2 regions of the Halomonas sp. BC2 genome follow, and region 2 is predicted to be linked to the other one. Evidence: predicted binding sites of a transcription regulator. Region 2 holds the regulator's gene; the other holds the start of a gene.

Region 1 (10,456 bases), on a different contig from region 2:
CCGGCTGGTGTTCAATGTGATGACGCATCTGGCCGAGTCGGGCCAGCCGCTGGACGTCGTGACCCTTTCCGAAGCGCTGGAAGCCCGTGACCAGCTGGATACGGTGGGCGGGCTGAGTTTCCTGGCCGAGCTGGCGCGCAACACGCCTTCGGCCAGCAACATACGCGCCTACGCCGATATCGTCCGTGAGCGTGCCACGCTGCGTAAGCTCATCCGGGCGGCCAACCAGATTGCCGAAGGGGCTTTTTCGCCTCAGGGCAGGCCCGCCGACGAGCTGCTCAACGAGGCCGAGCGGCTGGTGTTCCAGATTGCCGAAGAGCGGCCCAAGACCGGTGGCCCCATTGGCATGAGTGACCTGCTCACCAAGGCCGTGGATCGAATCGATGAGCTGTTCAACCTGAAAGGGGAAATGACCGGCCTTTCCACCGGCTTCCGGGATCTGGATGAGATGACTTCGGGCCTGCAGCCTTCCGATTTGGTCATCATTGCCGGACGCCCCTCGATGGGTAAAACTACCTTCGCCATGAACCTGGTCGAGCATGCGGTCATTTCCAGCGACAAGCCGGTGATGGTGTTCTCCATGGAGATGCCCGCCGAATCGCTGATGCTGCGTGTGCTCTCGTCATTGGGGCGTATCGATCAGACCCGCGTGCGTTCGGGCCAGTTGGAAGATGAAGATTGGCCGCGGCTGACCTCGGCGGTGAACCTGCTGAAAGACAAGCAGCTGTTCATCGATGACACGGCGGCCCTGTCACCCAATGAGATGCGCTCACGGCTACGCCGGGTGGTGCGTGAGCACGGCAATATTGCCCTGATCATGATCGACTATCTGCAGCTGATGCAGATTCCTGGCTTTAACGAAAACCGCACGGGCGAGATCTCGGAAATTTCGCGTTCGCTGAAAGGCCTGGCCAAGGAGTTCCAATGCCCGGTGGTGGCGCTTTCCCAGCTGAACCGCTCGCTGGAGCAGCGTCCCAACAAGCGCCCGGTCATGTCGGATTTGCGTGAATGTGTCACGGGAGACACGCGGGTGATGCTGGCAACCGGAGAGCGCTTGCCGATTGGTGATCTGGTCGGGCAAACGCCGGACGTCATATCGCTGGGTGAAGATGGCAAGCTGCGCCGCTCGACGACGGATTTGGTGTGGTCAGTGGGCACCAAGCCAGTATTCGAGGTTTGTTTGGCTAGTGGACGGCGTATACGTGCAACAGCCAGGCATCGATTGAAAGCGCTATGGGATTGGAAAACGGTGGCCGAGCTCAAGGTGGGGGATCGCATCGCCTTGGCCAGACAGTTAGCGCAGCCTGAGCATCCGGTCGTGTGGGAGGAGCATGCGCTTATCCTGCTGGCCCATTTGCTGGGTGACGGCAGCTATGTCAAAGGGCAGCCGCTGCGCTATACCACCGCTAGTGAAGCGAATAGCGACGTTGTGAAGCGCTGCGCAGAGCAGTTTGGCTCGACGGTGACTCGCCATGCGGGACGCGGCAACTGGCATCAACTCGTCATTGCTGGCAATGGCAATCGCTGGCACGCCCAGGGAGTGGGTGCCTGGTTGAAATCGCTGGGTATCTTTGGGCAGCGCTCTGCAGAAAAATATATTCCAGGTGACATCTTCAGGCTGTCCAATCAGCAGCTCGCGCTGTTCATGCGTCATTTGTGGGCCACCGACGGCAGCATTACGACAGATAAAAATGGGCGCACACGCGTCTATTTTTCTACGGTTAGCCGTCGGCTTATCGATGATGTCAGTGCTCTGCTGCTACGTTTCGGTATTGTGACCCGAATCCGCCATGTCGTGTCAGGAGAGGGGAGTGGTTGGTATACCGCCGACGTGTCGGGAAGCGATCAACAGCAGCGCTTTGCACAGAATATTGGGGCTTTTGGGCATCAGGTGGCGTCGTTAGCACCGCTGAAAGCGGCATCCGTCGTGGCGAACACCAATATCGATACCTTGCCCCAGGAGGTGTTCGAGCATGTCAAACAGGCCATGCTTGCTAAAGGCGTGAGTCACCGGAAAATGGCTGCAATGCGTGGCACATCTTATGGCGGCTCGTCCCATTTTAGCTTTGCTCCTTCCCGGGAAACCCTTGGCAGCTATGCAGATGCGCTGGGCGATGTGGCTTTGGCACAGATTGCCTCCAGCGATCTCTTTTGGGACCAAGTCGTCGAGATACGCCCTTGCGGTGAAGAAGAGGTCTTCGATTTGACCGTCCCCGGTGACGCGTGCTGGCTAGCGGATGGCATCGTGAGCCATAACTCGGGCGCGATCGAGCAGGATGCAGACGTCATTGCCTTCGTGTATCGCGACGAAGTGTATAACCGCGATAACCCGGATAACCAGGGCCTGGCCGAGCTGATCATTGGTAAGCAGCGTAATGGCCCCATTGGAACGGTACACATGGCCTTCATAGGCAAATACACGCGCTTCGAAGATCTGGCGCCGGATAGTTACGGTGAAGCCTTCGGCGATTGACTTGAGGCTGAGGGGGGAGCACGTATAATGCGCTCCCCGTTGGCTGAGTCGTCTGGGTAACCCTCACTGGAAGGGCGGGATGAGAAGCGTGGGTCAATCGCATTGGTAGATAGACAGGAGTAACGCATGGCAGGTGGTTTTAGGCGCGGTAACCGTAAGCGGCTTCCCAAGCTGGAAGGTCGGGGTGAGCTCCAGTCGTTAGAGCGTGAAGGTCCCTTCAAGGAGTGGTTGGGCATGCCCGACCTTTACCGCTACCACCTGGTAGTGGAAGGGGAGCAGTACAGCTACCAGACAGAAGATGCGGAATTACCGGTCACCATTGGCGACAAGGTCGTGTTCCGTTACAAGGAAACCAAAGGGGGCAACTGGATCGATCGCAATTCCCTAGGCAAGGCCATCGACCCCTCGGAATATCAGTAACACGACACACATCTTGACGTTTCGGTCAGGAACTCTTTTCTGTTATTGCCCTCTTAGAGAGATAGTGCCAGGGTAATATGATTGTCATGGGGCAAGGGCATGCTGTGCTCCATGGCAATGACCAATAACAGGAGGGAACCATGGAACTTAAAGAGCTTAAACAGTTCGTCGAACGTCATGACAATTTTGAAATTCGAGTAATCACGCACTCGGGCAGCCGGTTTTATCAGGTCGAGCTTGAAGATGTCGAGGGTGAGCGCCATATGCTGACCCAGCGTGGCAAGCCCATGCTGTTTCGTTCGCTGGACGATGTCTACCTCGAACTCAAGCGGGCAGGTATCCACCGGGCGTATCTTGTGCAGCACGTGCCTCAGGATGAAGTCATTGGTCGCGACGCCCACTACAGCGCGCCGCTGACCTCGCGTATGCCGCTGGTATTCTGACGCCCAGGCATCACTGATTGCGCGAGCGTGACCCGCATTTTTCCCACCATTGGCCCAGCCGAATTCGGCGACGGGCAAAGAACCGATAGCCTGCATCCATGACGGCGCGCAGGCCAGGCAAGCAAGACAGTCTTACCAGCCGCCTGTAGCCCAACACGGCATACAGGGCCCGGCTGGCATCCATCCCCACATACCAGTTTCCCTGCTGATCCTGAAGATGCAGTTGCCCCATCATGGCCTCGAAGCTGAGCCCCAATGCGCCGGGATCGAAATCCTCGTGCTGAATATCGACCAGACGAATGCGCTGGTGGTGGCGATGTTTGGCTAGCCAGGCCACTTCGACGCGACAAAAGGGGCAGTGTCCATCGTGGTAGAGCGTGACCGGTGGTTCGGCATGCAGCGTTGCGAAACGGCTCATGAGGAGCGCTCCTCGTGGGTGTACCCTTGGGTGTGAACGGCTTGCCCGTAATCGGCGGCAGTGGGGAGCGATGCCAGGAACTGTTCTGCCTGCTGACGCATGGCGTCGCGTTTTTCCTCTTTCATGCGTGCCAGCGAGCCGTAGATCAGCTTCATGCGTGGATTCCGATTGAGCTGTTCGGCATGGGTCTCCAGAAAATGCCAGTAGAGACTGTTGAGCGGGCAGGCCTTGGGGCCGGTGACCAGCTTGGGGGAGTAGCGACAGTGCTGGCAGTGGTCGGACATCTTGTCGATGTATTTGCCGGAAGCGCAGTAGGGCTTGGAGCCCATCAAGCCGCCGTCCGCGTGCAGCACCATACCCAAGGTGTTGGGTAGCTCGACCCACTCGCAGGCGTCGGCGTAAACGGCCAGGTACCAGTCGCACAGCGCCTCTGGCTTGACCCCGCAGAGCAGGGCGAAGTTGCCCGTGACCATCAGGCGCTGAATATGATGCGCGTAGCTGTGGTCGATGGTCATCTGGATGGCGCGTTGCAGGCAGCGCATGTCGGTCTTCGCATCCCAGTAGAAGGCGGGCAAGTCGCGCTGAAAACCCAGCTGGTTCTCTCGTTTGTAATCCGGCATGCGCGTCCAGTAGAGGCCGCGCACGTACTCACGCCACCCGAGAATCTGCCGTATGAACCCTTCCACGGCGTTGATCGGTGCCTTGCCTGCCTGATATTGCGCAGCCGCTTCTTCGCACACTTCGAAGGGCGTGAGCAGGCCAATGTTCATGGCAGCAGAGAGGCGCGAGTGGTACAGGTAGGGTGACTGGTCGCTGATGGCATCCTGATAGCGGCCAAAGTCGGCCAGCCCGTGGGTGATGAAGTGCTTCAGGTCCACCAGTGCTTGACGTCGGGTGACCGGCAAATTGAAGATCTCGATCTCGCCCATGTGCTCGGGGAACCACTCGGCGGCATTGGCCAGCGCTTCCTGAGTGGTTTCATCCTGCCCGTGCGCGGGGAGTTCAGGGAAGCTCAGCCCAGGCTGGACGGGTTCTCTGTTATCGTGGTCGAAATTCCACTGTCCGCCCATGGGGGCGTCGCCTTCCATCAGTAGCCCGGTACGTTTACGCTGTTCCCGGTAGAAGTATTCGAGGCGGATTTGCTTACGCCCCTTGGCCCATTGGGCAAAGTCGTCTGGGGTGGTGAAGAAGCGGTCGTCTTCCAGGATTTTCCAGGGCAGTGAGGCGGCCTGACGCTGCTGCATGGCGTTCCACAGCCGCCACTCGCCGGGGCGCGTCACACGAATTTCATCGCACTGGTACTGTCTTGCCAGCCGCTCGGCTTCATCGATCAATGATTGGGTGTTATCCGCATCGTCCATGCGGCTGTAATGAACGTTGAAGCCCTGGTCGCGCAGTTGTTGGGCAAAATGTCGCATGGCGGCCAGGAAGAGGCCGATCTTGTGTATATGGTGAGGGACGTAGCGTGCTTCTTCAGCGACCTCACAGAGCGCCACCACCGCGCCTTCAGGGGCCTGGCGAAGGGTAGGCAGGGTCAGGGAAAGCTGGTCGCCCAGAATGAGTAGCAAAGGCTTGGACATGGGTTGGCCTACAGTTATACAAATTATGTTGATAGTATAACTTTATCCCGCGTCTTTGCTGAAAAGTGATAAGATTTAGACCATTGTGAATGATCGACAGCCCCCAGGAGTAAGTGAGATGGCCGACAGCGTTGTAAAGGATCAACCAGGTGAAGGGCGCTTGGCCCACGCGCCAAGCAGTCATCCTCCGGTTGCCCCCGCCAAGGTGGGCGTGGTGCTGGCCAATCTGGGGACGCCCGATGCGACTGACTACTGGTCCATGCGGCGCTATCTCAACGAATTCCTGTCGGATAAGCGGGTCGTGGACTATGCGGGTTGGAAATGGCAACCGCTGCTGCAGCTCATCATTCTGACCAAGCGCCCCTTTACGTCGGGCCATGCCTACAAAAGCATCTGGAACACCGAAAAAGACGAGAGCCCGCTGCTGACCATTACCCGTGCACAAACGGAAAAGATGACCGCCCGGCTGAAAGCGCTGTATGGCGACAGTGTCGAGGTCGATTTCTGCATGCGCTATGGCAACCCTTCCACGGAAAGCGTGCTGAATCGCATGAAAGAGAAGGGCTGCGAGCGCATCGTGTTCTTCCCGCTCTACCCGCAGTACGGCTCGCCCACCACGGCTACCGCCAACGATCAGGCGTTTCGCACGTTGATGAAGATGAAGTGGCAGCCCTACCTGCGCACGGTGCCGGCCTACTTTGAACACCCGGCTTACATCCAGGCGCTGGCCAACTCGGTGCAAGAGGCGTACGACGGCTTTGAAAGCCGTCCCACCAAGCTCGTGGCCAGCTACCACGGTGTGCCGGAACGCTATCTGATGGAAGGCGACCCCTACCATTGCCAGTGCCAGAAAACCACGCGCCTGCTGCGTGAGCGTCTGGGGTTGAGCAAGGAGGAGGTCGATACCGCCTTCCAGTCACAGTTTGGCCCGGAAAAGTGGGTAGGCCCGCAAACCGTGGATCATGTGGCCGAGCTGGCCAGGCAGGGCCACAAGCACATTGCCATTCTGTCACCTGCTTTCTCCTCCGACTGTGTGGAAACCCTCGAAGAGATCAAGGAGGAGATTCACGACAGTTTCATGGAGGCCGGTGGCGAGACGTTCAGCTATATTCCTTGCCTGAATGATCGCGATGATCATATCGATGCCCTGTTGGCCGTGGTCAATAATGAGCTGTTGGGCTGGTTGCCCGTGCCCGCTCCGTAAGATTTCTGCTCGCGCTGACGCCGCTTTGGCCACTGCCCGAGCTTTTTTTATGCCAGCGAGGTGGCTGGAGTTTTTCGAAAGGCTGGTATAAGGTTTGTGCATATAAAATCACATTTATTCAACGTTTAAGCGGCACATGTCGTACCATGCGCCGCTTGCGGGAATAGTTTGCGCTTATTTTAGGGAGAGAACGCCGGATGCAATTTGCCGTTTTAATAGGCTTCGTGCTGGCAGCGTCGTCACCGCTGCTCAACCTCTGGTGTAGGGAACGAACCAGCCTGGTGCTGGCGCTATTTCCAGCGCTGATGGCCGCGTGGCTGATTGGCCAGGCCCCGGTGGTGCTGAGTGAAGGGCCGCAGCTGCTGGAGTGGGCGTGGGTGCCGTCGCTGGGGATCAGCCTGAGCTTTTTGCTGGATGGCTTGTCGCTGCTGTTTGGCCTGCTGATTTCCGTCATCGGTACTTGCGTACTGATCTATGCTGGCGGGTACTTGAAAGGCCATCCGGATATTGCCCGCTTCCATCTGGCGCTGGTGGCCTTCATGGCCTCCATGATGGGGCTGGTCATGGCCGATGGCCTGTTGACCCTGTTCGTTTTCTGGGAACTGACCAGTATCACCTCGTATCTGTTGATCGGCTTCAACCATAACGATATCGAGGCCAGAAAGTCGGCTCGCCAGGGCTTGTTCGTGACCGTTTCCGGTGGCCTTGCGCTGATGGCGGGACTGGTCCTGCTGGGTGTGGCCAGCGGCAGTTGGTCGCTGAGCGAGATTCTGCAGTCCGACGACAACCTGCGCGAGCATGCGCTCTATACGCCCATGTTGATCTGCCTGCTGCTCGGTGCGTTCACCAAGTCGGCGCAGTTTCCGTTTCATTTCTGGCTGCCGAACGCCATGGCGGCGCCAACGCCCGTATCGGCTTACCTGCACTCGGCCACCATGGTCAAGGCGGGTATCTACCTGCTGGCGCGCCTGCAGCCCGAGCTGGGCGGTACCGGCATGTGGGTGGGTATTCTCTCGGTGGTGGGTGCGACCACCATGCTGACGGGCGCCTTCCTGGCGATCCACCATACCAATATCAAGAAGCTGCTGGCCTACTCGACGATCATGGCGCTGGGCACCTTGACCATGCTGCTGGGCATTGGCTCCGACTATGCCATGACGGCGTTCGTCACCTTCCTGCTGGCGCACTCCATGTACAAAGGTGCGCTCTTCATGGTGGCGGGTATTCTGGACCATGAAACGGGTACCAAGGATGTCACGGCCATGGGGGGCTTACGGCGAGCCATGCCCGTGACGGCGACGATTGCCTTCGTGGCCGCGCTGTCGCTGGCCGGGGTGCCGCCGCTGTTCGGTTTCATTGGCAAGGAGCTGATGCTGGAGGCTGCCCTGGGCGCCGACAGCGTGCGCCTGATGCTGGTGCTGTTTGCGTTCTTCTCGGCCATTCTGACCATTGCCGTGGCGGCCATCATTGCGCTGCGCCCTTTCTTTGGCGCGCAGCATGCCACCCCCAAGGTCGCCCATGAAGCGCCGTTGAGCATGCTGGTGGGGCCAGCTCTGTTGGCCTGTGGCTCGCTACTGCTGGGGCTGGCGCCCGCGCTGCTGGGGGTGGATGCACTGCTGACCGCAGCGGCCACTTCGGTAGTAGGCGATGCGCTGACGGTTACCCTGTCGCTGTGGCACGGTATCAACGTGGCGCTGATCATGTCGCTGGTGAGCATGGCGCTGGGCTTTTTGCTGTTCAAGCGTTGGGACGAGGTGCGCAGCCATTTGGCGCGATTGGCACCGGTCATGCGCTATGGGCCGGAAGCAGGCTATGAAGGCTTCATGAATGGCGTCGTACGCTTCTCCGAGTGGCAGACCCGCATTCTGCAGAATGGCTACATGCGTAATTACATTCTGGTGATGCTGGTGGTGTTGATCGGCCTGATCGGTAATTCGATTCTGCTGCGCCACTCGCCCCAGCTGGCGCTGACGCTGGACGTGCGTTTCCATGAAATCATCGTGGTCGGTACCATGGCCATGGGGGCAATTTTTGCCACCATCTCGCGCTCGCGCCTGGGAGCCGTGGTGTCGGTTGGCATCATGGGCTTCTCGATTGCGCTGATCTTTATTCTCTTCAGTGCCCCCGATCTCGGCATCACCCAGCTGCTGGTAGAGACCATGACGGTCATTCTGCTGGTGCTGGTGCTGTTCCGCTTGCCGCGTTACTCCAACCTCTCGACCAGCCTCGAGCGCGTGCGCGATGGGGTCGTGGCAGCTGCCATGGGGGTCATGATCTTCCTGTTGATCATGACGGCATGGAGCATCGACCAGTTCGAAACCATTTCCACGTACATGGTCGAGAACAGCGCACCGCTGGCTCATGGGCGCAACATCGTCAACGTGATTCTGGTGGACTACCGTGCCCTGGATACGCTGGGCGAAATGTTCGTGCTGGCGCTGGCCGCCATTGGTGTCATTGCCATGTTGAAACTGCGTCACGATGGCCCCCAGGGCAAATCAGTAGAGGCGGAGAAGAGCAGCGTCAAGGAGCCCTACGATGGTTAAGTCAGGTACGATCATTCTCAATACGGCGGCACGCTTTTTAATGCCGCTGCAACTGATGTTCTCTATTTTCCTGTTGCTGCGTGGTCATGACGAGCCCGGCGGTGGCTTCATTGCCGGGCTGGTAGCGGCGGGGGCGTTTGCGCTTTATCTGTTTGCTTTTGGTGCCAGTGCCACCCGAGAAGTGCTGCGCATGGTCGACCCCCGCGACCTGGTCGGTGCGGGCCTGCTGTTTGGCATGATCTCGGTGGTGCCTGCCTGGTTCATGGGCGAACCTTTCTTGACCGCACAGTGGTGGACGATCCCAGGCATCGACTTCAAGGCCTCTACGCCGCTGATCTTCGATGTGGGCGTCTATCTGGCGGTGCTGGGTTCCGTCATGGGCATGGTCATGGCGTTAATGGAGGTGGACAAGGATGAGCCTTGAGCTGCATACCCCGGATAACATAGGAGGCTCCCCATGGAACCGTTAATGGCCCTGGCGATTGGTTTGCTGTACGCCACTGCCGTATTCATGATGCTGCGACGTTCGATCGTCAAGCTGGTGATCGGTTTGCTGCTGCTTTCCAACGGTGCCAACTTGTTGATTTTTACCACCGCAGGCATGACCCGTGGCGCACCCCCTCTGATTCCCGAGGGCATGCTGCAGCCATTGGGGCCCGTGGCTGACCCGCTGCCCCAGGCAGTGGTGCTGACCGCCATCGTCATCGCGTTTGGCGTGCTGGCGTTTGCCGTCGTACTGATTCGCCGCGCCTATGAAATCGTCAAGGCGGATGATTTGGACAAGATGAAGGATACCGACACGTGAGGCCTGAAGTCGCACTTCCCGTTTTGTTGCCTCTGCTTTCGGGGGCAATATCGCTGCTGTTCTGGCGGTCGCGGCCCATGCAGCGTTTTGTGGCCGTTGCCGGTAACGTTGCGCTGCTGGCGGTCAGTCTCTGGCTGTTTGTCGCGGTACTGAACGACGGCTATATCACCATGCAGATGGGCAACTGGCCCGCGCCATTCGGTATTACGCTGGTGGCGGACATGCTCAGTGCCGTGATGATCCTGCTGACCGGCATCATCGGTCTGGCCATGGGTATTTACTCATTGGCCACCACCGGGCGTGGTCATGAAAAATTCGGCTACTACCCGCTGATGCACCTGCTGCTGGCCGGTGTGGCCGGAGCCTTCCTGACCGGCGACATGTTCAACCTCTACGTGTGGTTCGAGGTGATGCTGGTGGCATCGTTCGCGCTGCTGATTCTGGGTGGCGAGCGTGCCCAGATGGAAGGAGCCATCAAGTATGTGACGCTGAACCTGTTGGCATCGGTGATCTTTCTGACCGCCGTCGGTCTACTGTATGGCACGGTCGGTTCGCTGAACATGGCCG
Region 2 (10,456 bases):
GGAAGCAATACCCGGCGTGGTGATTGGCTTCATTGCCGGGCTGCTGCTGGCGCCGTGGGTAGAGCGTCATTTGGCCAGCACCCTGCTTGTGCTGGTCTGGCTGCCGCTGAGCGCAGCGCTGGCAGGTGCCCTTTGGCATGCGGCCAGCAGCCGTTGGCGCCAGCGGCTGCCTCTGTCGTCGGCGGCACTCTGGCTGATACCGTGGCTCGCCTGCATGACCGCCCTGGCTCTGTGGGTGGCGCCGCTCGCCGAAACCTACTGGCTGGGGGGCGACTTGCGTCTGTGGCTGGAGCAGCGCCACGGCATCGACTACGCCACGCGCAACGCCCTGATCGTCGGCATCGCCATGGGATTTGCGATTATCCCCAGTATCTATTCGCTGGCCGAGGATGCGCTGGCCGACGTGCCATCCAGCTTGATGGAGGGCGCCCAGGCGTTGGGCGCCAGCCGCTGGCAAGCGCTGTGGAAGGTCGCTCTGCCCACCGCAGGCCCTGGCGTGTTTTCGGCGGTGATGATTGGCGCAGGCCGCGCCGTGGGCGAGACCATGATCGTGCTGATGGCCAGCGGCAACACCGCACTGTTCAGCGCCAGCCCCTTTGAAGGGCTACGTTCACTGTCGGCGTCGATTGCCATCGAGCTGCCGGAAGCCTCCCCCGGCGGCATGACCTATCACCTGCTGATTCTGGCGGCGCTGGCGCTGTTCATCTTCACCTTCTCGGTCAATACGCTGGCCGAAGTCGTGCGTCAGCGCCTGCGTCGGCGCTATCAGCGGCTGGGAGGCGCACGCTGATGGGCTGGCGAGCGCTGAGCTTTCGCCTGAACACGGCGGGCAACCGGCTGTGGCCTTGGCTATGTGCGGGTAGCGTGGCCCTTTCACTGCTCATGCTCGGGGCTTTGCTGGTACTGCTGACCACCAAAGGGTTAGGCCATTTCTGGCCCGCCGAGCTGGAGGAGGTCACCCTGCACAGCGGCGAAACGGTGATCGGCCAGCCGGTGCGCGAGGTGCCGCTACCCCATGCCCAAAGCATGGAGCGGCTCTATTTTACCGGCAACCGCGACCTCACGGGCGCCAGCTGGCGCTGGCTGGCCGTCGATCAAATCGCCCAGATCACCACACCTGCTGAGCTGATACGTCTGGAGCGCACCCCCTGGGGCGACTTTCTTGGCCGCCTGGATGCCATCGAAAGCGAAGGCCAGCGGCTGGAGGGCCAGCCAGCCAGGGAGTTCGTGCGCCAAGCCCTGATGCTGCCGCCAAACCAGCGCCCCGACGCCCAGCTGTTGCTGGAGGCCAATGGCAGGGTACAGCCTCAGCCGTTGGCGGGGATCACCCGCCTGCAAACCCCCAACGCCATGGCCTGGCATCAGAAGGTGGCGGCCTGGGGCGGGCGCGTGTGGCAGTTCCTCAGTGAGGGGCCGCGCGCGGCCAATACCGGAGGCGGCGTATGGCCGGCCATTTTCGGTACGCTGTTGATGGTGATTCTCATGTCCGTGATCGTCACCCCTTTTGGCGTGCTGGCGGCCATCTACCTCAACGAAATTGCCCACCAGAACCGCCTGACCCATCTGGTGCGTATCGGGGTCCGCAACCTCGCTGGCGTACCCTCCATCGTATATGGCGTGTTTGGGCTGGGGGTGTTCGTGTACGGCATCGGCGGCTCCATCGACAGCTGGTTCTTCGAAGACGAACTGCCATCACCGACCTTTGGTACCGGCGGGCTGCTGTGGGCATCGCTGACCCTGGCACTGCTGACCCTGCCGGTGGTGATCGTGGCCACGGAAGAGGGCCTGGCACGCATTCCCGATGCCCAACGTGAAGGGGCCGTGGCGCTGGGGGCGACCCGCCTGGAGATGCTCACGCGCATCGTGCTGCCCATGGCCATGCCCGCCATGCTGACCGGGGTGATTCTGGCCGTGGCGCGGGCCGCTGGCGAAGTGGCCCCGTTGATGCTGGTGGGCGTCGCCAAGCTGGCTCCGCAAATGCCCTTGGACGGCGAGTTTCCCTACCTGCACCTCGAACGCAAGTTCATGCACCTCGGCTATCATCTATTTGATACGGCCTTCCACGGTGAAGACGTACAGGCCGCGATCCCCCTGGTGTTTGCCACCGCGCTCCTGCTGGTACTGATTGTGCTGGTGCTTAATCTAACTGCCATATTTCTGCGTCATTATCTAAGGCGTCAACGAGGAAACGAATGCTAGCGTTATCGTCCGCCAACACTGCTCAACCGCCGGTGACGCGCTTCTCAGCCGACGCCCGGTGCCTGAGCATCCACCAGTTCAACCTCGCTTATGCGGGGAAACCGGCGTTGCGTGACCTGACGCTCGACGTACCTCGTCACCGGGTGACCGCGTTCATCGGCCCCTCAGGCTGCGGGAAGTCCACGCTGCTACGGGCAATCAATCGGCTTCATGACTTGAACGAGTCCGTGACCCACGATGGCCATATCTACCTGGAAGAGCAGGACATTCATGCGCCACGCATGAACGTGACCGAACTCAGACGGCGGGTAGGGATGGTGTTTCAGACGCCCAACCCGTTCCCGATGTCGATCTACGAAAACGTGGCCTTTGGCCTGCGCCTGCAAGGGCGCCTGCCCAAACGCAAACGCGACGATATCATCGAGTGGGCGCTGACATCGGCCGCTCTGTGGGATGAGGTCAAGGACCGCCTGCACCGTTCGGCCTGGCAGCTCTCCGGCGGGCAACAGCAGCGCCTGGTGATTGCCCGGACGCTGGCCGTTCAGCCGGATGTCCTGCTGCTGGACGAGCCCGCCTCGGCCCTCGACCCGATTTCGACCCTCAAGATCGAGGAGTTGATACGCAACCTGAAGTCCCAGCTCACCCTGGTGCTGGTGACTCACAATATGCAGCAGGCCGCGCGGGTTTCCGACTACACGGCCTTTTTGCAAAACGGTGAACTGATCGAATATGGGCCCACGGATCAAGTGTTCACCAACCCGCGTCTACAACGCACCGAAAATTACATTACCGGCCGCATGACCTAGGCCCCATCGACGATACGTCAGGAGTGCTCAATGGATATCACGAGCGAGACACACAGCCAACACATCTCTCGCCAGTTCAACCAGGAGCTGGAAGAGCTGAAGACCCACCTGATGGCCATGGGCGGTCTGGTGGAAAAGCAGGTGCAGGATGCGGTGCATGCTCTGCTGGAGGGCGACAGCCGCCTGGCGGAAAAAGTGCGCGACAATGACCGTCAGGTCAACGACCTGCAGCTGCAAATCGACGACGAGTGCACCCGAGTGCTGGCTCGCCGTCAGCCGGCGGCATCGGACCTGCGGCTGGTACTTGCGGTCATCCGTGCCACCTCGGACCTGGAGCGAATCGGCGACGAAGCCAGCAAGATTGCCCGCAATGCACTGTTGTTAAGTGAAAACAGCGGTGCCATTCGTGGCTTGGTAGAAGTCCGCCATATCAGCGAGCACGTGCGCAAGATGCTGCGTGACGCCCTGACCGCCTTCGCCCGCTTCGATACCGAGCTGGCCATGCAGGTCGTTCGCGAAGACGAATCGGTGGACGACGAATACGGCAGCGCCATGCGCTCGCTGATGACCTTCATGATGGAAGACTCGCGCTCCATCAGCTCGGTGTTGAGCATCATGTGGGTGCTGCGCGCCCTGGAGCGGGTGGGCGACCACGCCAATAACCTGGCGGAATACGTGGTGTACCTGGTGAAAGGCCTGGATATTCGCCACAGTGACCCAGACACCCTGGAACAGAAGGTCATGAAAAAATCTTGACCTGGCCGTCAAACCCTCCTGCAATACGCCCAGACCATTGTCTGGGCGTTTTTTTAGGGAGTAATGTCGCGTGAATGCACTCAACGCGTTGGGGCAAGGCACCCGCCTGGTGTATCAGCCCGGGCTAAGGCGCTATGTTTTTCTACCCATTCTGGTCAATCTGCTCGTGTATACGGGAATGGTTTACGTGCTCTTCACACGCTTTTCGGGCTGGCTGGAGAGCAGCATGGCCATGGTGCCTGGCTGGCTGGAGTGGTTGTCGTGGCTGATCTGGCCGCTATTCTTCATCAGCTTGCTGGTGGTGATCTTTTTTAGCTTCACCCTGGTGACTCACCTGATCGCAGCGCCTTTCTATGGGTTTCTGGCGGCTCAGGTAGAGCGCCAGGCCACCGGGCGCGAACCGCTGGATGACCGAGGGCTGGCCAAAACGGCGCTGGACGCCGTGGGTCGAGAGCTGGTCAAGCTGAGCTATATCCTGCCGCGCATGGCCGTATTGTTCCTGTTCAGCTGGATTCCCGGCTTGAACGTCTTGGCGCCTCCCTTATGGGCGCTCTTTTCTGCCTGGGTCATGGCCATTACCTATCTGGATTACCCGATGGATAACAACAAAGTGTCGTTCAAGGAGATGCGCAGCAGGCTTTCACGGCGCTGGTGGCCGAGCATGACATATGGCGGGCTGGTCATGCTCATCACCTGGATCCCCTTGGCCAACCTGTTCCTGATTCCAGGCGCCGTCGCAGGCGCAGTCCTCATGTGGGACCGCCACTATCGTGGCACACCGGACACGCGGGATAAGGCGGCAGGCTCGGCGCTCTGAATCAGAGCCATTCATCACAGGGCCGCCCATATAGCAGGCACAAAAAATTAGACCCCGCTAGGCGGGGTCTCGACCACTCTTACTTATGAACGATACTGACTGCTGGCTTCCTCTCCGTTTGCGGGACTCCAACCTTGGAATTTACCCTGACCAGTGTCTTGACCGTTTTCTGACTCATCCTTGAATCGGTGAGCATCCTTGCTATGGGACATCCTTGCCCTCAGTTTGCTCACTCCTAAGCGTAAGAGTTTTTTTCAGCTTTGCAAAGAATTGTTACGTTTAGCTGCCGCTATTTTCTTCTACCACATCTTCCGGGGTGTACTCGGCACCACCACTCATGTTGGTGGAGTCCGGCTCATCCACAACGTCGGGGCCTTGTGTGCCGTGATCCGTCGTCAGGTCTTCGGTGTCGTAACTGCCCGGCTCAGCCGTACCAGACTGTGTGTTCATGGGCTCATCTTCGACGGTTACATCCTGATTCTGGTCGATGGATGAGTGATCCGTGGTGTCTGCAAAAGCCAGTGGGCTTGCCATCAGGCCAAAAGAAACACCTAAAATACCAGCTTTCTTGAGTAGTTCCTTGGACATCATATTCCGCCTCCTCGATCGCTGTTGATACCGCATAGTTAAGGAAGAGTGACTTCATGTCTTACCAGTTCCTGCGGTAATCTTCCTTGCCTAGAACATTGCATACGTTGTGCCACGCATGCCAAAAATCAAAAAAATTATTTATTATCAATAATTTAAAAAAACAAGGATAGTATAAAGCATGGGCTCAGGGGGTCATGACCACGCCTTTGAGGTGGTTAAAAATGACACATGAGTGATGTGTGACCAGAGCTCTATGCCAATATGGCACACTTATACAGGGGTTGTGCAGGAAGCGGATAAGGAGGAGCGCAAAGCGTCATCGAGCCCTCAAGCCGGGCCGCTGACTCGCTTGGCAGGGAAGACACAGCGAAAGGATGCCCCCTCGCCAGGACGTGACTCTATGTTGAGCTGGGCCTCGTGGCGCAGCAGCACGTGCTTCACGATGGCCAGGCCCAGACCCGTCCCTCCTGTTGCCGTACTACGCCCTTTATCCACTCGATAGAAGCGCTCGGTCAGGCGGGGGATATGCACCGGATCAATGCCATCGCCATCGTCCTCGACCTCGATACACCCGCTGCCGTTGGCGGCCACCGACCAGCGCAACGTGATCTGACTGCCTTCCGGGGTATAGCGCACGGCATTGAAGGCTAGATTGGAAATGGCGCTGCGCAGCTCCTGCTCGCTGCCGATCAAGCCAGCGTCGCTCTCCAGAATGACCTGCACACTGTGCTGCTGCCTGGAGAGCGCCAGGGCGTCTCGGCGAATGCTGTCGAGCATGGGGCCTACGGCCAGCATCTGGTGATCATCGCCTCCCTGGTCGATTTCCAGCCGTGACAGCAGCAGCAGGTCGTTGACCAGATTCTGCATCCGTCGCGTCTGCTCCTCCATCTGTACGATCCCTTTACCCAGGCGGGGAGGCAGCAGCTCCTTGAGGTCGCCGTAGGTTTCCAGGTAGCCCGACAGCACGGTCAGCGGAGTGCGCAGTTCATGGGAGACGTTGGCGACGAAGTCACGCCGCATCTGCTCCAGGCGGTGCAGACGCGTAATATCACGGGCCATGACCAGCCGCTCGTCATCGCCGTACAGAGTGATCTGATACTGGAGGATGCGCCGCTCGTCGATCGGCGAGGTCAGCGTCAGCGGCTCGCTGTAGTCGCGGGCATTGAAGTAGCTGATGAAGCGAGGGTCGCGCAGCAGGTTGGTGATGTGCTGGCCACGATCGTGGGCGGTTTGCAGCCCCAGCATGTCGGTGGCCGCGCTGTTCCACCACTCCAGGTCGCCGTGGCGGTCCAGCATCACCACGCTATCGCGCATGGCTTCGGAGGACTCCTGAATTCTCGCCAGCGTCGCCCGTAAACGACTTTGGGTAATGCGCTGGCTTTTCTGGTAGCGATAGAGGCGGTCGAACAGCTCCCCCCACATGCCCTTGGCCGCCGGGGGCTCATCGTGGGGGTGAAGCGTCAGCCAAAGGAAGAGCGCCCGAAACTGACGCAGATGATAGACCAGACAAAACAGCAGCCCCGCCGCCAGCCCGGCGCCAGGGTAATCCACCAGCCATCCCAGGCAGAGGCCCAACAGGGCCAGCCAGATGATGCGCCAGATCTCACGGCTCCACAGGCGCACGCTTACACTCGCGCAGAGAACCGGTACCCAGTACCGCGCACCGTTTGAATCAGATTTTGATGAGGCTCGCCCAGCGCTTTACGAAGACGACGAATATGCACGTCCACCGTGCGCTCTTCCACGTAGACGTTGCCACCCCATACCTGGTCAAGCAATTGGCTGCGCGTGTAGGCGCGCTCCTGATGGGTCATGAAAAACTGCAGCAGACGATACTCGGTAGGCCCCATTTCCAGCGCCTTGCCATGGGCGCTGACCCGGTGGCTCACCGGGTCCAACAGCAGACCATTGATTTCGATCGGGTCTTCCACGCCACGCGGCGTGGCACGGCGCAGCACGGCCTTCAGGCGGGCCACCAGCTCACGGGGGGAAAAGGGCTTGGTGATATAGTCGTCGGCACCCGCTTCCAGGCCCTGGATCTTGTTGTCCTCTTCGCCCTTGGCCGTCAGCATGATGATCGGCAGCTCGGCGGTGGCTTCTTCGCGCTTCAGCCGACGGGCCAGCTCGATGCCGCTGGTGCCCGGCATCATCCAGTCCAGCAGCAACAAGTCAGGCTGGTGGTCGACGACCATGGCGTGGGCATCCTGGGCGTTGTCCGCTTCAAGCACGCGATAGTCAGCCATCTCCAGCGCCACGGCGATCATTTCGCGGATCGGCGCCTCATCATCGACGATCAGTACGGTCTTGGCGGTCATTCCAGGGCCTCACGGTGCTCTATTCAGGAAGGTTCAATGACATGCGTGTGACGATAACACCATGACTTGATGACAGTTCCATGACACCCAGTCAATTTAGCCCGCTACCGGCCACCAGCTCAAGGCAATACCTGCAAAGACCAGCAGACCCGACCAGTGGTTGTTCAGGAAGGCCTGAAAACAGCGGTCTCGATCGCGCCCGACGATCAGCCACTGCTGGTACACGAACGTCGCCGCCATGCCCAGCAACCCCAGCCAGAAAAAGCCCCCTAGCCCAACGCGCAGCGCGACCCAGCTCAGCAGGGCCAGCACGCTTGCCTGCAGCACTCCGATGATCAGCCGGTCAGCACGGCCAAACAGCACGGCGGTCGACTTGATACCGATTTTCAGATCATCGTCACGGTCGACCATGGCGTACTGGGTATCGTAGGCAACGGTCCACAGCAGGTTGGCACTGAACAGCAGCCAGGCTTCCAGAGGCACGTGGCCCAATACCGCGCCAAACGCCATGGGAATGGCCCAGGAAAAGGCCGCGCCCAGCACCACCTGCGGGAAGTGGGTGTAGCGCTTCATGAACGGATACACGAAAGCCAGCAGCACGCCGCCCACCGACAGCAGCACGGTGAACCAGTTAGTCAGCAGCACCAAAATGAAGGCAGCGGCGACCAGCGCCACGAACAGCAGCTGGGCTTCGGTTTCGCTGATGCGTCCCGTGGCCATGGGGCGCTGGCGAGTACGCTTGACGTGGCCATCCACATGGCGGTCGGCATAGTCGTTCACCACGCAGCCCGCAGCACGCATCACGTAGACACCGGCAATGAAGATGATCAGCACGGAGCGACCCGGCACCCCTTCTGCAGCCACCCACAGCGCCCAGAGCGTCGGCCACATGAGCAGCCAGGTACCAATGGGCCGATCCAGGCGCATCAGCTGAAGAAAGTCTGCCAGCCGGGCCCAACCCGTTGGCCGCAATAGAGAACGGTCCATGCTCATGCTTACCTCGTGAAAGAAACTCCAGAATAGCCTAGCGCGAGGGCAGGCTCAGCGCATCGGCCATGGTCGATAAAAAATACTCTTGAACCAGCAGCGACAACCCCGCGTGCTGAAACACCGAGCGACGCCCCCACTGGCTACGCCCCTTGGCGGGGGCACCCCACGCCGTGAAGCGCGGGAGCGACACCGTGGCCTGCAACGGCCCGCGCACCAGGTCCGGCTGCTGAAACAACCAGCTGCCCAGCGAACGCTCGCCCAAGGCCCCCAGGCCTTTGCCCTGCAGCTGCTCCAGCGGTGCCACCGATCGCGCCACCACCCAAGGGGTGCCGTCGATGCACAGCGCCACCTCGCGTAGCCAGGCATGGCGACGTGGAGCGATTCCCAGCGCCATGGCTTCGTCCTGAAACGGCAGGCCAATGGTCTGACGCAGCAGGCGTACGCGGAACTGGCTCGGCGCTCCGGCCGCCATCAGGCGCGCCGTCAGGGAGTCGGTCGAGGCCACCCATTGCCACCAGGCCGCACTCATGGCAGGCCGCGCAGCGGCAACCGGCCGCCAGTGGGGGGGTAGCGAAAACGCAGGGCGTGGCAACTCAACGAGCGTCACCTGAGCCTCCAGAGCAGTCAATTGGAAAGAAGGCTAGTGTAACATGATGGCTTGGCAGGCTTTTGTTCCTTACCCCCGGATAACGATATGCCCGATTCACACTTCAGCGAATCCCCACATGCCGAGCTGGTCATTGTCGGCACTGGCATGGCCGGTATTGGCCTGGCGCGAGCGCTGCGCCGCCAGGGAGATTCTCGCACCATCGCGCTGGTTAGCGCCGACCGTGGCGAAGAGTACAGCAAACCGCTGCTGTCCACGGGCTTCGCCAAGCGGTTGAGCCCCGAAAAGCTGGCGCAGCGCAGCGCAGAAGCGCTCGCCGACGAACTGAATGCCCAGCTCATGGCCCACACGCAAGTCGTCGAACTGGCGTTGGAACACCAGATGCTGCGCCTGGACAACGGCACCCTGCTCCGCTACGAGCACCTGGTGCTCGCCACCGGCGCGGCCCCGCGCACGCCGTTCCAGATACCCAGTGCGCTGAAAGGGCGCTGTTTCACGGTCAACGACCTGGATGACTACCGCCGCCTGTATGCAGCGCTCGCCCAGCCAAGCAGAGTGGCGATCATTGGCGCGGGCCTGGTGGGCTGCGAATTCGCCAACGACCTCCATGCGGGCGGCCACCACGTCACCCTGGTGGCGCCAGAGAGCACCCCGCTGCCGCGCCTGCTGCCCGAGCCGCTGGGCCATGCCCTGGCCGAAACCTTTCGAACGGCAGGCATGCAACTGGCACTGGGGCGCACGCTGGACAGCCTATCCATGAATGCCGACCGCGACCTGGTACTGCAGCTCGACGGCGGCGAGCGCCATACGGTGGACATCGTCCTGTTGGCCACGGGACTGGCGCCCCGCACGGCGCTGGCCGAGGCCGCCGGACTCGCGGTCAGCGCCCGCGGTATCGAGGTGGACCGGCTGCTTCGCACCCGCCAGCCGAACGTATACGCATTGGGCGACGTGGCCTGCATCGACGGCGTGAACGCCATGTACGTTCAGCCGCTGCAAGCCAGTGCCAAAGCGCTGGCGGCCACGCTGGGCGGCTCACCCACCCCGGTAAGCTTCGGCGCCTGGCCGATCATCGTCAAAACGCCCCTGCTCCCGGTGGTGGCCTACCCGCCAGTGAGCACACCGCAGCACTGGCGAGTGGAGGGTCATGGGCAGGATTTGACGGCGCTGGCGGAAGATAAAGACGGTCGTTTGATTGGTTTTGCGTTGACAGGGGGCTGCGTGAGAAGGAAAGTGGAGCTTTCCAGAGCTGTCCCTGCCCTGCTAGGCTGATTTTCGCCGCCTTCACGACTAGGCTAAAGAAGCCCCGCTGGGGTGGGTTACCAACAACATTGACGTTTGTTTTTCACAAGGGAGATTCCTTCATGCGCAAACC

What was found. The regulator PhoB, encoded in region 2, activates phosphate uptake and scavenging genes when phosphate is short. The targets are predictions, from matches to a motif close to TGTCATANNNNTGTCANA.
Region 1: B7L71_RS01200 (DUF6482 family protein) is a predicted target of PhoB. The motif match lies at 2,965-2,982, and genes of this name have one in related genera.

What each region holds. Positions count from the first base shown of each region.
Region 1 is NZ_LFGT01000002.1:139,137-149,592, forward strand. Features, by position in the region: gene B7L71_RS01190 (replicative DNA helicase) at 1-2,473, shown strand, start outside; gene B7L71_RS01195 (hypothetical protein) at 2,600-2,893, shown strand; gene B7L71_RS01200 (DUF6482 family protein) at 3,034-3,336, shown strand; gene B7L71_RS01205 (thiol-disulfide oxidoreductase DCC family protein) at 3,347-3,754, opposite strand; gene B7L71_RS01210 (cryptochrome/photolyase family protein) at 3,751-5,334, opposite strand; gene hemH (ferrochelatase) at 5,453-6,538, shown strand; gene B7L71_RS01220 (putative monovalent cation/H+ antiporter subunit A) at 6,736-9,084, shown strand; gene B7L71_RS01225 (Na+/H+ antiporter subunit B) at 9,077-9,508, shown strand; gene B7L71_RS01230 (Na+/H+ antiporter subunit C) at 9,542-9,889, shown strand; gene B7L71_RS01235 (Na+/H+ antiporter subunit D) at 9,886-10,456, shown strand, end outside.
Region 2 is NZ_LFGT01000022.1:35,183-45,638, reverse strand. Features, by position in the region: gene B7L71_RS13385 (ABC transporter permease subunit) at 1-790, shown strand, start outside; gene pstA (phosphate ABC transporter permease PstA) at 790-2,199, shown strand; gene pstB (phosphate ABC transporter ATP-binding protein PstB) at 2,193-3,005, shown strand; gene phoU (phosphate signaling complex protein PhoU) at 3,036-3,761, shown strand; gene cysZ (sulfate transporter CysZ) at 3,832-4,578, shown strand; gene B7L71_RS13360 (hypothetical protein) at 4,858-5,169, opposite strand; gene phoR (phosphate regulon sensor histidine kinase PhoR) at 5,497-6,792, opposite strand; gene phoB (phosphate regulon transcriptional regulator PhoB) at 6,795-7,484, opposite strand; gene ubiA (4-hydroxybenzoate octaprenyltransferase) at 7,581-8,471, opposite strand; gene B7L71_RS13340 (chorismate--pyruvate lyase family protein) at 8,509-9,081, opposite strand; gene B7L71_RS13335 (NAD(P)/FAD-dependent oxidoreductase) at 9,169-10,353, shown strand; gene B7L71_RS13330 (HU family DNA-binding protein) at 10,446-10,456, shown strand, end outside.